2 regions of the Lysobacter capsici genome follow, and region 2 is predicted to be linked to the other one. Evidence: predicted binding sites of a transcription regulator. Region 2 holds the regulator's gene; the other holds the start of a gene.
The links. The regulator sigma-54, encoded in region 2, starts transcription at its own class of promoters, with help from an activator protein. The targets are predictions, from matches to a motif close to TGGCACGNGCNTTGC.

Region 1 (7,483 bases), 1.3 Mb from region 2:
GAAGGCGCCGACGATCAGCGCCCCGGTGATCCCGGCGAAGGTCGACTGGAAGGCGATGAACACGTATTCGGGCAGCGACACGCCGGCGGTGAACGTCGCCGCCAGCGATTCCTTGTTGACGCCCTTGAGGAACAGCTTGTCGAGATTGCCGATGAAGGCATTGCCGCCGTTGAACGCCAGCGAATAACCGTAGACCACCCACAGCAACACCAGCAGCGAGAACACCGCCAGCACCTGCATCAGCACCGACAGCACGTTCTTGGAACGCACCAGCCCGCCGTAGAACAAGGCCAGGCCGGGTACCGTCATCAGCAGCACCAGCAGGGTCGAGGTCAGCATCCAGGCCACGTCGCCTTTGTCGACGACGGGCTTGGCCGCTTCGGCGGCGGCCGCGGCGTCCTGCGCGTGCGCCGGGCTCAGCGCCAGCAACGCGGCGAGCGGCAACGCGCTCCAGGCCAGGGTTCGCAACGCCCGCTCGCGCGAGCGGGGGTCGAGCATCGTTTCGTATTTCATGTCGTCTCTCGCAGGCGTGGAGTCAAAGGGCGTCGTCGTCGAGTTCGCCGGTGCGGATGCGCACCGTGTTCTCGACCGGCAGGACGATGATCTTTCCGTCGCCGACCTTGCCGGTGCGCGCGGCGTTCTGGATCGCTTCCAGCGCCGCGTCGAGCAGGCTGTCGGGCACGGCGCATTCGATCTTCAGCTTGGGCAGGAAATCGACGACGTATTCGGCGCCGCGGTACAGCTCGGTGTGGCCCTTCTGGCGGCCGAAGCCTTTGACTTCGGTGACGGTGATGCCCGAGACGCCGACTTCGGTCAGCGCCTCGCGCACCTCGTCGAGCTTGAACGGGCGGATGATCGCAATGATCAGTTTCATCTCGCAGCTCCGTGGTTCGTGATGGGTGGATGCGGTGCGGGCGCGGTCAGAACGCCTTGCTCACCGTCAAGGTGAAGGCGTCGTCGGCCAGGAAGTTGTTGTGGGCGTTGGTGTACAGGGCTTCTTCGGCGTCGGTGCTGCTGTACGCCGCCGCGATCGACACGCCGTTTTCGAAGCTCTTGGTCACCCCGAGCTTCCAGTCGGTGTATTCAAAAGCCTTGTTGTGCTCGATCCACTGCTTGCCGCCGTGCAGGTTGAGCGTCCAGGTCGGCTGGAAAGTCCAGTTGAGGTTCGCGTCGAGGTAGCCGCTGCCGTCGGAATCGGCATAGCCGAACAAGTCGGTGACCGAATACGAGTACTTGAGTCCAACCGACACCGTGTCGCTGGGCGCAAGCGTGCCGCCCAGGTAGATCTCGGTGGTGTTGGGGCTGTTGAAGCCGCCGGGGTAATCGCCGGGGTAGTAGTAGGTCAGCACGCCGACGTCGTAGGAGAAGATCTCGCCGGCCTTGCCGCGATAGCCCAGATAGCCGTCGAGTTCCAGGCTGCTGGAGATGTCGTCGCCGACGACGACCGTGTCGGACAGCCAGCTGATGTTGCTTCCCCAGGCGCCGACGTAGAAACCGCTGTCGTGCGCATATTCGATACCGCCTTGCAGAGCAAGCTCTTGGTTGGTCTGCGAGACCCCGCGGAAGAGGTAGTCCGAAGTCAGGCTGATCGAACCGGTGGTGCCGGCTTGCGCGTTGCCGGCCGCGATGGCGGACAGCGCGAGCGCGGCAACGAGCGCGGCCTTGAATCCGATGACGGTCAGGCCAGCGGGATTCGCGCCGACGGATTCGGCATTGACGCCCGTGGTCGCCTTGGCGACGGCATAAGCGTATTCAGTCTTGAGATGAGACGACATGACGCAGGCTCCTCATAAGCGGTGGCCCCTCCCCGGTCATTGCTGCGATGTTGCGCTGCGATTCGTGCCTGGCTCGAACCGGAGCTGGACGCGCGGTCGGACTCTGCGGTCCGCGCCTGCGTCTTGGATGTGTCCTCCTGCGTGTGCGTGGTGGTCGATGCGGTGGTCGTGCGCGCGGGAACGGCTTGGGCTCTCAGTGGCTTGGGTCGTGTTCCTGGTTCGCGCGGGTGCTTGGGACGTGTCTCGTTTTTGTCGTCTTGCTTGCCTTGCCGAAGTGCTTTGCGTTTCGTGTCGCGGGTTTTTCAGGCAAACACGATCCCGCGACGGCGGCCGAAGCGCGTCGTCGTGCGCGGTGGGCGCGTGGCGTCGCCCGTGGTGGAAGTTTTCGTCCCTGGAAGCGACACGGCCCGGAGCGTTAGCCCCGGGCCGTGTGCTGGTTCATCGCATGTCGCGCATCGCCGTCTCGCGCCGCCGCGTGGCGTCCCGCCGCGCCGCATCGAAGCGGCGCGGGCGATCGGGACGGCAGGCGGGTGGCGGGAAGGCGAAGTGATTCATGCGATCAGACTGCGTAGTACATCTGGTACTCAAGCGGGTGCGTCGCAGCGCGGAACTTGGTCACTTCCTGCATCTTCAGCGCGATGTAGCCGTCGATGAAGTCGTCGGTGAACACGCCGCCGGCCTTGAGGAACTCGCGATCCTTGTCCAAGGCTTCCAGCGCCTGGTCGAGTGAATGGCAGACGGTCGGAATGCCCTTCTCCTCTTCCGGCGGCAGGTCGTACAGGTCCTTGTCGCTCGGCGCGCCCGGGTCGATCTGGTTCTTGATGCCGTCCAGGCCGGCCATCATCAGCGCGGCGAAGGTCAGGTAACCCGACTGGATCGGATCGGGGAAGCGCATTTCGATGCGGCGCGCCTTCGGGTTGGCCACGTACGGAATGCGGCAGCTCGCCGAACGGTTGCGCGCCGAATAGGCCAGCATCACCGGCGCTTCGAAGCCCGGGACCAGACGCTTGTAGCTGTTGGTGCCCGAGTTGGTGAACGCGTTGATCGCGCGCGCGTGCTTGAACACGCCGCCGATGTACCACAGCGCCATCTGCGACAGACCGCCGTAGCCGTCGCCGGAGAACAGGTTGACGCCAGCCTTGGCCAGCGACTGGTGCACGTGCATGCCGCTGCCGTTGTCGCCGACGATCGGCTTGGGCATGAAGGTCGCGGTCTTGCCGTTGCGGTGGGCGACGTTCTTGATGACGTACTTCATCGTCAGCAGTTCGTCGGCCTTGGCGACCAGCGAGTTGAACTTGGTGCCGATCTCGCACTGGCCGGCGTTGGCGACTTCGTGGTGATGCACTTCGACTTCGATGCCGACCTGCTCCAGCGTCTTGCACATCTCGGCGCGGATGTCGTGCAGCGAGTCGAGCGGGGCGACCGGGAAATAGCCGCCCTTCACGCCGGGACGGTAGCCGCTGTTGCCGCCTTCGTATTCCTTGCCCGAGTTCCACGCGGCTTCTTCCGAATCGATATGGAAGAAGGTGTGGCCCATCTCATTGGCGTAACGCACCGAGTCGAAGATGAAGAATTCCGGTTCCGGACCGAAGAACGCCTGTTCGGCGATGCCGCTGGACTTCAGGTAGGCCTCGGCGCGCTTGGCGACGCCGCGCGGATCGCGCGTGTAGGCCTGCATGGTGGCCGGGTCGAGGATGTCGCAGGTCAGCACGATCGTCGGATCGGCGGTGAACGGGTCCAGGAACGCGGTCGAGGCGTCGGGCAGCAGGATCATGTCCGACTCGTTGATGCCCTTCCAGCCGCTGATCGAGGAGCCGTCGAACATCTTGCCGTCTTCGAACAGCGCCGGCTCGACGATCGACTTGGGGAAGGTCACGTGGTGCTGGACGCCACGCATGTCGGTGAAACGCAGATCGATGAATTCGACCTTGTGGTCCTTGACGAGCTTTTCGACGTGTTCGAGGGACATGGTTGTTCCGGTATTGGGAGTCGGGAAGGGGGAATCGTGCAACGCGAGGGCGTTGGTGCCGCCTGCATTGGGTATAAGCAAGCGGCGTGCCAACTTTTATTTATTCCTAACTAACTGATAAAAAAGTGATTTGTTTATCCCGCGTCGCAGCATTGCACCTTTTTGGATCACTTCCCACTTGATTGGCACCAATTTAGTGCGATCCATCTTTCGGCTATCCTGACCCGCCCCGCGAAGTCGCCCGCGACTACGCCGATTCCCGACTCCCCATTCCCGATTCCCGCCTCCCCCAATGACCGACCTGCTAGCCGCCCTGCTTCTGGGCATCATCGAAGGCATCACCGAATTCCTGCCGATCTCCAGCACCGGCCACCTGCTGATCGCCCAGCACTGGCTCGGCCACCGCTCGGACCTGTTCAACATCTCGATCCAGGCCGGCGCGATCCTGGCGGTGGTGGTGATCTACTGGAAGCGGCTGTGGGGACTGGCGACCGGTTTCACCCAGCGCGACAACCTCGACTACCTGCTCAAGCTCGGCCTGGCCTTCGGCCTGACCGCGGTGCTCGGCATCGCGGTCAAGAAGGCCGGTTTCACCTTGCCCGATCACGTCACCCCGATCGCCTGGGCGCTGGTGCTGGGCGGCGTGTGGATGGTCGCGGCCGAGCATTTCGCCGCCAAGCGCGCCGCCGCCCTGGGCGAGCGCAGCGAGATCACCTGGACCGTGGCGGCGCTGGTCGGCATCGCCCAGGTCGTGGCCGGGGTGTTCCCGGGCACCTCGCGTTCGGCCGCGACGATTTTCATCGCCCTGCTCGCCGGCACCACCAGCCGCGCGGCGGCGACCGAGTTCGCGTTCCTGGTCGGCATCCCGACCATGTTCGCGGCCAGCGGCTACGAGCTGATGCACGTGATCGGCACGCCGGCCGCGGCCAATGAAGACTGGAACGCGCTGGCGGTGGCCTTCGTCGCCTCGGCGGTGACCGCCTTCATCGCGGTGAAGTGGCTGTTGCGGTATATCCAGAGCCATCGCTTCACCGCGTTCGCGGTCTACCGCGTCGCGTTCGGCGCGGCCCTGTTGCTGCTGATGCCCTCGGGCAGCTGAGCGCGGCGCCTTTGATCCCCGCATCGGAATCGCATCGATGAACGAACAAGACCGCCTCGCCGAACAGCAGTTGCTCGACTACGTGCAGTTGTCCGGCGCCGAGCGCTACGCCGCGTTCCTGGAGTCGGTCGCGCGCACCGGCAAGTTCTGGGTCGCGGTGTCGGGCGAATTCGTGCTGACCTTGTTCGACGAAGACGGCCAGGAGCTGTTGCCGGCCTGGCCTTCGGCGGCGACCGCGCGCGCCTCGCTCGTGCGCGCGCCGCAGTTGCAGGCCTACGCGCCGGCCGAACGCGAGTTGAGCGTATGGCGCGAGCGCGCCGCCGCGTCGATGATCGAGGCCGGCGTGGTGGTGGGCGTGTTTCCGAACGAGCGCATGCAAAGCGCGGTGGTCGATGTCGTGCAGTTGCTCGCGCATCTGGACGATGTGCTGGCCGATGAGGGCGAGCTCGACGGCGAAGACAGCGCGGAGGATGCCGCGGCCGAAACGGGCCTGGACCTGGAACGCGCAAAGCGCGAACTGGCCGAGAAATTCGCCAAGCCGCGCGAGTCGTGACCTGCGTCGGCGCCATGACGCGCGCCGCATCGCAGTTCACTTCGCGCTGGCTCGCGGCTGAATGCGCTCGACCCCGCTGCTGACCCCATCGCCGGTTCCGGTCCGTTGATCCAGTCTTCGCAACGCAGCACGGATCATCCCCGCCCATGACTACCTCGCGCCTCTCTCCTCGCCGCCCGGCCGCCCTGTGGGCCGCCGCCTTGTCGACCGCGCTGCTCGCCGCCTGCGCCGCGCCGTCGCACAACCGCGATGCCAACGCCAAGGACGCCGCCATGCCCAGCGAATCGGCTTCGCCCGCCGCCACCGCCTCGAACGGTTCGATCGACCTGGGCGGCTACCGCTGGACGGTGGAGACGGCGACCGACAAAGCCGGCAAGCCGATCGCGGTGCTGCAGCGCGAAGGCAAGTACGCGCTCACCCTGAGCTTCGTCAAAGATCGGCTCGGCGTGTCGGGCGGCTGCAATCACGTCGGCGCGCAGTACGCGATCAAGGGCGCGCAGTTGGACGTGAAGGAATTCCAGACCACCTTGATGGCCTGCCAGGACCCGCGCCTGATGCAGATGGACACGGCGATCTCGCAGCAGTTGCAAGGCCGCAACACCTTCGCGATCGAAGGCGATGCACCGCAGCCGCGTTTGCGCCTGACCACCGCCTCGGGCGACACCTTGAACCTCAGCGGCGAAGCGACCGCGGAAACCCGCTACGGCGGCGCCGGCGCGACCGTGTTCCTGGAAGTCGACGCGCAGCGCCGCGCCTGCCCGCATCCGCTGATCCGCGATCACCAGTGCCTGTGGGTGCGCGAGCGCGGCTACGACGCCAACGGCGTGGCGCTCAAGCCCGGCAACGAATGGCATTTCCTGTACCAGGACATCGAGGGCTACAAGCACGAAGCCGGCGTGCGCAACGTGGTGCGGGTGAAGAAGTTCCAGATCAAGAATCCGCCGGCCGACGCGCCGTCGGTGGCGTATGTGCTGGACATGGTGGTCGAGAGCGAGCTGGTGCCGCCGCCGAGCCACTGAGCCCGCGCGAACGCGTCGGCGCGGTCTGTCGCTCAACCTCGCCGCCCGGGTCCTCAGCGGCGACGCACCACGTAGGTGTTCGGCCAGGCGTCGTGGAACCCACGACGCTTGGCGGTCAACAACACCGCCAGCGCATCGAACGGAATGAACCGGCCCACGGTGCGCTTGATGACCTTGCGCCACCCCGGGGGGCGGCCGTGTTCGTCGACCACCCGGGTTCCCGTCAGCAGCTTGCCGATGGTCACGCCCCACAGCGCTTCCTGCGGGATGTAGTAGATCGACGCGCCCACGAACAACGTCATCAGCGTGTACGCGGCCGGGCGGTTGACAACCATTTGTCCGGGCCCCACCAGCCACGACAACAGCGCGTACTCGATCGAAAAGATGAGCAGGTTGATCAGGAAATAATCGACCACGAAGGTCAGCAGCCTGCGCCAGCGTTCGGCCGAGACCGGCAACTGCGTCGCAGCGGTATCGACCACGGGCGTGTGGGGTGCGCGGTAAGGATTTTCCAGCATCTGAGCTCTCGGGGCGGATCGAACGGGCGCATTGTCGGCGCTTGCCGCCGCGCGTGCGAGCTCAGGTTTTCTTCACCACCAAGGTGCCGGCCAGACTGTCGTGCCAGCCGCTGCGGCGTTCGCCCGAGAACAGCAGCGAGAACGGTTCGAACGGAATGAACCGGCACAGCGAGCGGATCATGGCCTTTCCCGGGCTGGGCGGGTTGCCGTCTTCGTCGACCACGCGGGTGCCGGTGGCGAGTTTGCCCAGGGTGACGCCGAACGCGCCTTCCATGATCGTGTAGTACGCGATGGTCGCGCCGATGCTGAGGAACATATAGGCGATCGGGTCGCGCGGGGCTGCGTGGAGCAGGCCCAGCACGAAGCCGTAGACGAAACCGAACACCAGCGAATCGATGAGGTAGTTGAGAAAGCGCAGGCCCAGCCCGGCCGGCTCGAGTTCGACCTCGTGGACGACCGGCGAGACCGGCGCCGCGTACGGATCGACGCTGCGCGGGACCACTTGGTAAGGATTGTGGTTGTCGTTCAAGCGTCGCTCTCCTTGCTGTAC
Region 2 (7,483 bases):
CTGAACGCCGCGTGGTCGGTGCCCTGAACATTCACGACTTGTTGCGGGCCAGAGTGGTTTAAGGGCCGGGATTGGGGAATCGGGAATCGGACAGCGGTTCCTCGCGATCTCTCCGCTCGCCGGCAAACGCTCTCCGATTCCCTACTCCCCATTCCCTATTCCCGAACCCAGTGCCCTACAGCCACCTAAACGACTACCCCGCCGCCATCCGCGAACGCGCGCAGCGCATCCGGCTGGCCTGCTTCGACGTCGACGGCACCTTGACCGACGGGCGGCTGACCTTCGACAGCACCGGACGCGAATACAAGAGCTTCCACGTCCAGGACGGCCAGGGCCTGGCGCTGCTGCGCAAGGTCGGCATCGCCGTGCATTTCGTGACCGCGCGCGGCGGCGCCATCGCCGCCCACCGCGCCGCCGAACTCGGCGCGACCTCGCACGGCGACGTCAAGGACAAGCTGGTCTGCGTCAAGCTGATCGCCGAAAGCCTGGGGCTCACGCTGGAACAGGTCGCCTTCATGGGCGACGACCTCGCCGACCTGCGGATCCTGCCGCACGTCGGCCTGGCGGTCGCGCCGGCCAACGCGCATGCGTGGGTGCGCGAGCGGGTCCACTGGCGCACGGTGGCGCGCGGCGGTGAAGGCGCGGCGCGCGAACTGTGCGATCTGCTGCTGGCCGCGCAAGGTCACGCCGAAGACGCCCTGGCCGGAGCGCTGGGATGAGCTGGCGCGGCATGCTCACCCTGATCCTGCTCGCCGCCGCCGCGCTCAGCGGCTGGGCGCTGTGGTCGCAACGCGAAAAACCAGTCTCCGGCCCGGCCAGCGCGCGCCCGGACTACGTGCTCAACGATTTCGAAGTGGTCGTGCTCGACAAGCTGGGCAAGGAATCGTTCACCCTGCGCGCGCCGAAGCTGACCCGCGACCCCAACGTCAAGACCATGGACATCACCACGCCGGTGTTCCTGATCCCGGCCAAGCCCGGCGCCAACGGCGGGCCGTGGGAAGTCAAGTCGCAGCGCGGCTGGGTCAGCGCCGAGGCCGACGAAGTGCGCCTGCGCGGCCAGGTCCATGCCGACAGCACCAACGCCGAAGGCAAGCCGATCAACATCACCAGCGAGGAACTGAACGTGTTCCCCGACGCGAACAAGGCCACCTCGGCCGTTCCGGTCAAGATGATCCAGCCGGGCATTATAATGAACGGCTCGGGATTGCAGGCCGATCTCGAAACCAAGAACGTCATCATTCCCAACGTCAAGGTCCGCTATGAAGCGAAAGCTCGCTAATTTGCTGGCGCTGTGCCTGGTCGCCGTAGCACTGGCGCCGGCGGCCGCGCTCGCGCGCTCCTCGGATCGCAATCAGCCCACCGACATCGATGCCGACAGCAGCAACTGCTCGGTCAGCAACGACACCGCGCCGTGCGTGATGACCGGCAACGTCAAGATCGTCCAGGGCACCCTGGTCATCAACGCCGCCAAGGCCGACCTCAAGCGCAGCAACGGCGAGGTCACCTACGTGACCATGACCGGCTCGCAGGTCACCATCAAGCAACAGCTCGACGACGGTTCGCCGTTCGCCGGTCGCGCCAACAAGGTCGACTACGACATGCCCAAGGAGATCATCATCCTGACCGGCAATGCCTTCGTCGACAAAGCCGGCGACACGATCAAGAGCGAACGCATCGTCTACAACTCCAAGACCGGCCAGATCGAGAGCGGCGGCACCGGCGGCCGCGTCAACATGCGCCTGCAGCCCAAGAGCAAGACCGCCGCGCCGGCCAAGGGAGGCGGCTGATGCTGGTCGCTCAAGGCCTGCGCAAGGCCTACCGCCAGCGCGAAGTCGTGCGCGACTTCGGCCTGACCCTCGACGCCGGCGAAGTGGTCGGCCTGCTCGGCCCCAACGGCGCCGGCAAGACCACCTGCTTCTACATGATCGTCGGCCTGGTGCCGGCCGATGCCGGCTCGATCGTGCTCGACGGCAAGGACATCACCGCCGAGCCGATGTACGCGCGCGCCAAGTACGGCGTGGGTTATCTGCCGCAGGAACCCTCCGTGTTCCGCAAGCTCAGCGTCGCCGACAACCTGCGCTTGGTGCTGGAACTGCGCGACGACCTCGACCGCGCCGGCATCGAACGCGAACTGGGCAGCCTGATGGACGAACTGCAGGTGACCCATGTCGCCGACCAGCTCGGCGCCAGCCTGTCCGGCGGCGAACGCCGTCGTGTGGAAATCGCGCGCGCTTTGGCTGCACGCCCGCGCCTGATGCTGCTGGACGAACCCTTCGCCGGTGTCGACCCCATTTCGGTCGGCGAGATCCAGCGAATCGTGCGCCACCTCAAGAATCGTGGGATCGGTGTCCTCATCACCGACCACAACGTGCGCGAAACCTTGGGCATTTGCGATCGTGCGTATATCCTGAACGACGGCGGCGTGCTCGCGCAGGGGGCTCCGGACGCGCTGCTGGCCAATCCCGATGTCCGTCGCGTCTACCTGGGCGAAACGTTCCGCTTGTAACCTGTTGGTTGCCGGGCGCGTAACGACGCCCGCGACGCGCGACTCGGCCGCCGTCTCAGGTCGCCTATTCAGGTCGCGTCTGCAATCGATGATGAAGCCCCGCCTCCAAGCCTCACTCGGACAACAGCTGGTGATGACGCCGCAATTGCGGCAGGCGATCCGCCTGTTGCAATTGTCGGCCGTGGAACTGGAGGCCGAGCTCGCCACCGCCGTGGAAAGCAACCCGCTGCTCGACTGGACCGAGCCGTCCGCGGCCGAGGACGAGCCGCGCGTGGTCGTGCCCAGCGGCGAGGAAGGCGGCGGCAGCGAGGCCGGCAGCAGCACCGAGGCGCCGGTCGCCGAACCCGAGTGGACCCTGGACGACGGCGAGACCTGGTACGAACGGGTCGGCCCGTCCGATCACGACGAAGACTCGCCCGCGGCCGAACAGGTCGCCGACGCCGAGACCCTGCTCGATCACCTGCTGTGGCAATTGCACCTGAGCCCGCTGTCGCAGCGCGACCGCAGCATCGGCGTGGCGCTGATCGAGGCGATCGACGACGACGGTTACCTGCGCGAACCGCTCGACGCGATCGCCGCCTCGCTCGCGCCGGAGCTCAGTGTCGGCGAAGACGAAGTCGCCACCGTGTTGCATCAGGTGCAGCGCTTCGATCCGGTCGGCGTGGCCGCGCGTTCGCTCGGCGAATGCCTCAACCTGCAACTGGGCACCTTGCCCGACGACACGCCGGGCAAGGCGCTGGCCGCGCAGATCGCCAGCGGCCCGCTCGAGCGCCTGCCGCGCGTCGGCGTGGCCGGGCTGGCCAACGAACTCAAGCTCGACACCGCCCAGGTCGACACCGCGGTGCAGTTGCTGCGCTCGCTCGACCCGCGTCCGGGCGCGCAGATGGGCGCGATTTCCACCGACACCTACGTCACGCCCGACGTGGTGATCTGGCGTCAGCAGGGCCTGTGGCGGGTCGCCTTGTCGGATGCGATGCGTCCGCGCATTTCGATCCATCGCGGCTACGAAGGCATGATCCGCCACGCCAGCGCGTCCGACGCGAGTTACCTGCGCGGCCATCTGCAGGAAGCGCGCTGGCTGCTCAAAAGCCTGGAAGCGCGCGGCGATACCTTGCTGAAAGTGGCGCGCTGCCTGCTCAAGCAACAGGCCGCGTTCCTTGAATTCGGCGACAGCGCATTGCGGCCGCTGACCTTGCGCGAAGTCGCCAACGAAGTCGGCCTGCACGAATCCACGGTCTCGCGCGCGATCGCGCGCAAGTACGCGCGCACCCCGCGCGGCACCATGCCGCTGCGCGCGTTCTTCGCCTCGGGCATCGACACCGGGTCCGGCGGCGAAGCGTCCAGCACCGCGATCCAGGCGATGATCCGGCGCCTGATCGAAGCGGAGAATCCGCGCAAGCCGCTGTCCGACGCGCGCCTGGCCGAAACCTTGAAGGCCACCGGCGTGCCGGTCGCGCGCCGCACCGTCGCCAAGTACCGCGAAGCGATGAGCATTCCGTCCTCGCAAGATCGCGTGCGCATGGCCTGAGGCCACCGCGCGCGACCGTTTTCGCGCATCCCTAACGCCAACCCATCGGGATATCCCGCCGAGCGGGCCTTGCGTCTTTCGCGCTTGGCCGTTGTCGCGCGTGCGGCGAAAAACTGCGCAATCTTTATCCGCCAAGGGCTGCAGCGCTCACTCACCCGATCTCACCGGCCCCGCGCAAACCTCCGGCCTTGCCGACTTGAGCCATTGCGAAACTTTTACATCTCGTGGAAATACTTGGCCGATCAAGCATTTCCGCCCGGGATAAGACCAAAGGCCTAACCCAGCCCCTTGCGCCGCAGGCTCAGCATGCGATGCTGGACTCCCTGGTCGGTTATTCGCGGTCAGGGCGTCACCCGGTTCCGTTTCGGTCCGGCAAGACCGGTCGGAACACGTTTCTGCATTCACCCGCGACGTGAAGGAGGTCCCCGATGCGTATCGAAACCCACGGCCAGCAGATTGAAGTCACCGCTCCGCTGCGTGATTACGTTGAAACCAAGCTGGCCCGTCTGCAACGCCACTACGACCAACCCTTCGACGTGCGAATCCAGCTCAGCCTCGACAAGCCCGACCATCGAGCCGAAGCCACCGTCCTGATCGCCGGACGCACCCTGCACTGCGACGCCGCCACCATCGACATGTACGCCGCCATCGATCTGCTCGCCGACAAGCTCGACCGCGCATTGATGAAGCACAAGAGCAAGCAGGTCGATCACCATCGCGGCGAAAGCCTCGCCCGCAGCGGCGAATTCGGCTGACCCTTCCCGTCCTTCCGCGCCCGCTTTCCGCCAGCCACTCAAGCACACCGCCATGCCGCTTTACGAATTGTTGAGCGCACAGCGCGTTGTCATCCTGGAACACCCCGGCGATCGCAATGCAGTGCTTGATACCGCCGCGCATCTGCTTTGCGAAGGCCATCCACGGATGACCGCCGCGCTCAGCCAAGGCTTGCAGGAACGCGAAACACTGGCCAGTACCGCGATAGGCCATGGCGTGGCCATCCCACACGGCCGCACGCCGCTGTTCGAACACAGCCGTGCGGCCTTTTTGCGGCTCGCGCAACCGGTGGACTTCGGCGCGACCGACGGCCAGCCGGTGGACCTGGTGCTGGCGATGGCGGTGCCCGAGCATCACGTGCAGCAGCATCTGCAACTGCTGGCCGAACTGGCCGAACGCTTCGCCGACGAGGCGTTCCGCGACCGACTGCGCGCCGCGCCGGACTTGGCCGAGTTGAGTTATCGGTTGCTCGATTATTGCCGGCGCAGCGCGGCTTGAGTTGCAGGCAGCTCAACGCTCGACAAGATCGCCTCGTCCCCACCTGTCGACCCCCCCTTTGTAAAAGGGGGCCAAGGGGGATTCGCTTTGGGGCTGTCCTAGATAAGGGTTATAGCCCAACCCAGTCCCGCAGCGTGTTGAGCTGCTGACGGGGCGTCCCATAGTTGAAACGGAACTCGCACTCTTTCAGGAACAAGAAGAAATTCTTGCGCGGAATGCCGTTGTACTTGCGCAAGATCCGCTTGGACTGATTCCAGAAGTTCTCGATGCCATTGATGTGGTTCCCACGACGGGTCACGAACTCATGCCGGTGATTCACCCGGCGATGCTTGAAGCCCGACACATCCAGGATGTTGTAGCTGGCCAGGTGATCGGTGTAGACCACCGAATGGGCCAAAACCCGGGTTTTTAAGGCCGTCAGCAAGGTCTGGCTGCGGGTGTCGGCAATCGGCAAGGCATACACCTTGCCGTCGCGCTTGAGGATGCCGAACACGCAGACCTTGCCCGCGGCGCCTCGTCCTCGCTTGCCTTTACGCGCTCCGCCGAAGTAACTCTCGTCGCACTCGAAGACCGCCATTTCCGGCTCGACTTCGGCCATCTGAGCGGCAATGCATTGGCGCAGCTTGTGGAAGTACAGCGCAGCGGAGTTGCGATGAATTCCCACCAGGTCGGCCGCGGTACGGGCGGTCGCTTGGGCCACGAACAACTCGACCAGCCTGAGTTGGTCTTTTTTCCTTATCCGACAGCGACTTATCGCCATTTCTCATCCTAGATCGAATTCTTATCTAGGACAGCCCCTTTGCTTTTGCACTTGCCCGGCGACTGTTCGAAGAGCAAAAGCGAATCCCCCGCGCTGAGGAACCGCTCGACTTCGAACCTGCGCCGGGCGCTCGCCCCCTTTTACAAAGTGGGCATGAGTAGCGCGCACGAGCGGCGAAGCGTTGGCGTGCATCGCAGCGCGAAATGACGTACCGGTTCTTCTTCCTGCCACCAAATCGCTTCGCCCCCGCCTACCGATTCCCCCCTTTGAAAAAGGGGGGCCAGGGGGGATTTGCTTTTGCTTTTGCTTTTGCTTTTGCTTTTGCTTTTGCTTTTGCTTTTGCTCTTGCTTAGCCACTCACCCGAAAGCAAAAGCGAATCCCCCGCGCTGAGGTATCGACTCGACTTCGCCCCCCGGGCGCTCGCCCCCCCCCCTTTTACAAAGTGGGCAGCGCTAACGCATACGGGCAGCGCCCCAGTGCGACACCACCGCCCTTTGCTCGTAAACTTCCCCCATGAGCAAAAGCATCCGTGCAGGCGAACTGTTCGAACAGCAGCGCGACCGCCTGGCGCTGCGCTGGTTGGCCGGCCAACGCGGCGACGGGCGGCTGGTCGAGGCGGTTAATACGGTCGCGCGACGGCCGTCGCTGGCCGGTTATCTCAATGCGATCTACCCGAACAAGGTCCAGATCCTCGGCACCGAGGAGCTGACCTGGCTCGACGGGCTGGATTCGCGGCTGCGCTGGGAAACGATCGAGAAGATCATCCAGTTCCGGCCGCTGGCGCTGGTCATCAGCAAGGACCAGCCCTGCCCCGAGGACCTGCGCATCGCCGCGGAGGAAACCGACACGCCGCTGTGGGTGTCGCCGCGGCGCGGCCACGAGCTGCTCAATCACCTGCAATACCACCTGGCCCGTGCGCTGGCGCCACAGATCACCCTGCATGGCGTGTTCATGGAGATCTATTCGATCGGGGTGCTGATCACCGGCGAATCGGGATCGGGCAAGAGCGAACTGGCGCTGGAATTGGTGACGCGCGGGCATCGCCTCGTCGCCGACGACGCGCCCGAATTCACCCAGATCGCCCCCGACGTGCTCGACGGCACCTGCCCGGACATGCTGCAGGACCTGCTGGAAGTTCGCGGCCTGGGCGTGCTCAATATCCGCCAGATGTTCGGCGACACCGCGGTCAAGAACAACAAGTACCTGCGCCTGATCGTGCACCTGACCAAGCCGATGAGCGAACCGAAACCGGCCGGCATGGAGCGCCTCACCGGCGACAGCGGCCTGCGCCGGGTGCTCGATCTGGATGTGCCGATGATCACCCTGCCGGTCATGCCCGGCCGCAACCTCGCGGTGTTGACCGAAGCGGCCACGCGCCTGCACAGCCTGCGCATGAAAGGGCTCGACCCGGCCGCG

Region 1: a site for sigma-54 is predicted at 3,822-3,836, ahead of glnA (type I glutamate--ammonia ligase). Genes of this name have one in related genera too.

What each region holds. Positions count from the first base shown of each region.
Region 1 covers NZ_CP076103.1:211,494-218,976, reverse strand. The annotation lists gene KME82_RS00895 (ammonium transporter) at 1-498, opposite strand, end outside; gene KME82_RS00890 (P-II family nitrogen regulator) at 536-874, opposite strand; gene KME82_RS00885 (TorF family putative porin) at 921-1,775, opposite strand; gene glnA (type I glutamate--ammonia ligase) at 2,335-3,744, opposite strand; gene KME82_RS00875 (undecaprenyl-diphosphate phosphatase) at 4,037-4,843, shown strand; gene KME82_RS00870 (DUF2750 domain-containing protein) at 4,881-5,396, shown strand; gene KME82_RS00865 (META and DUF4377 domain-containing protein) at 5,543-6,415, shown strand; gene KME82_RS00860 (RDD family protein) at 6,469-6,933, opposite strand; gene KME82_RS00855 (RDD family protein) at 6,995-7,462, opposite strand.
Region 2 covers NZ_CP076103.1:1,507,326-1,514,808, reverse strand. The annotation lists gene KME82_RS06150 (KpsF/GutQ family sugar-phosphate isomerase) at 1-62, shown strand, start outside; gene KME82_RS06145 (KdsC family phosphatase) at 171-719, shown strand; gene lptC (LPS export ABC transporter periplasmic protein LptC) at 716-1,279, shown strand; gene lptA (lipopolysaccharide transport periplasmic protein LptA) at 1,260-1,787, shown strand; gene lptB (LPS export ABC transporter ATP-binding protein) at 1,787-2,506, shown strand; gene KME82_RS06125 (RNA polymerase factor sigma-54) at 2,598-4,034, shown strand; gene hpf (ribosome hibernation-promoting factor, HPF/YfiA family) at 4,463-4,789, shown strand; gene KME82_RS06115 (PTS sugar transporter subunit IIA) at 4,842-5,306, shown strand; gene KME82_RS06110 (IS1595 family transposase) at 5,416-6,066, opposite strand; gene hprK (HPr(Ser) kinase/phosphatase) at 6,581-7,483, shown strand, end outside.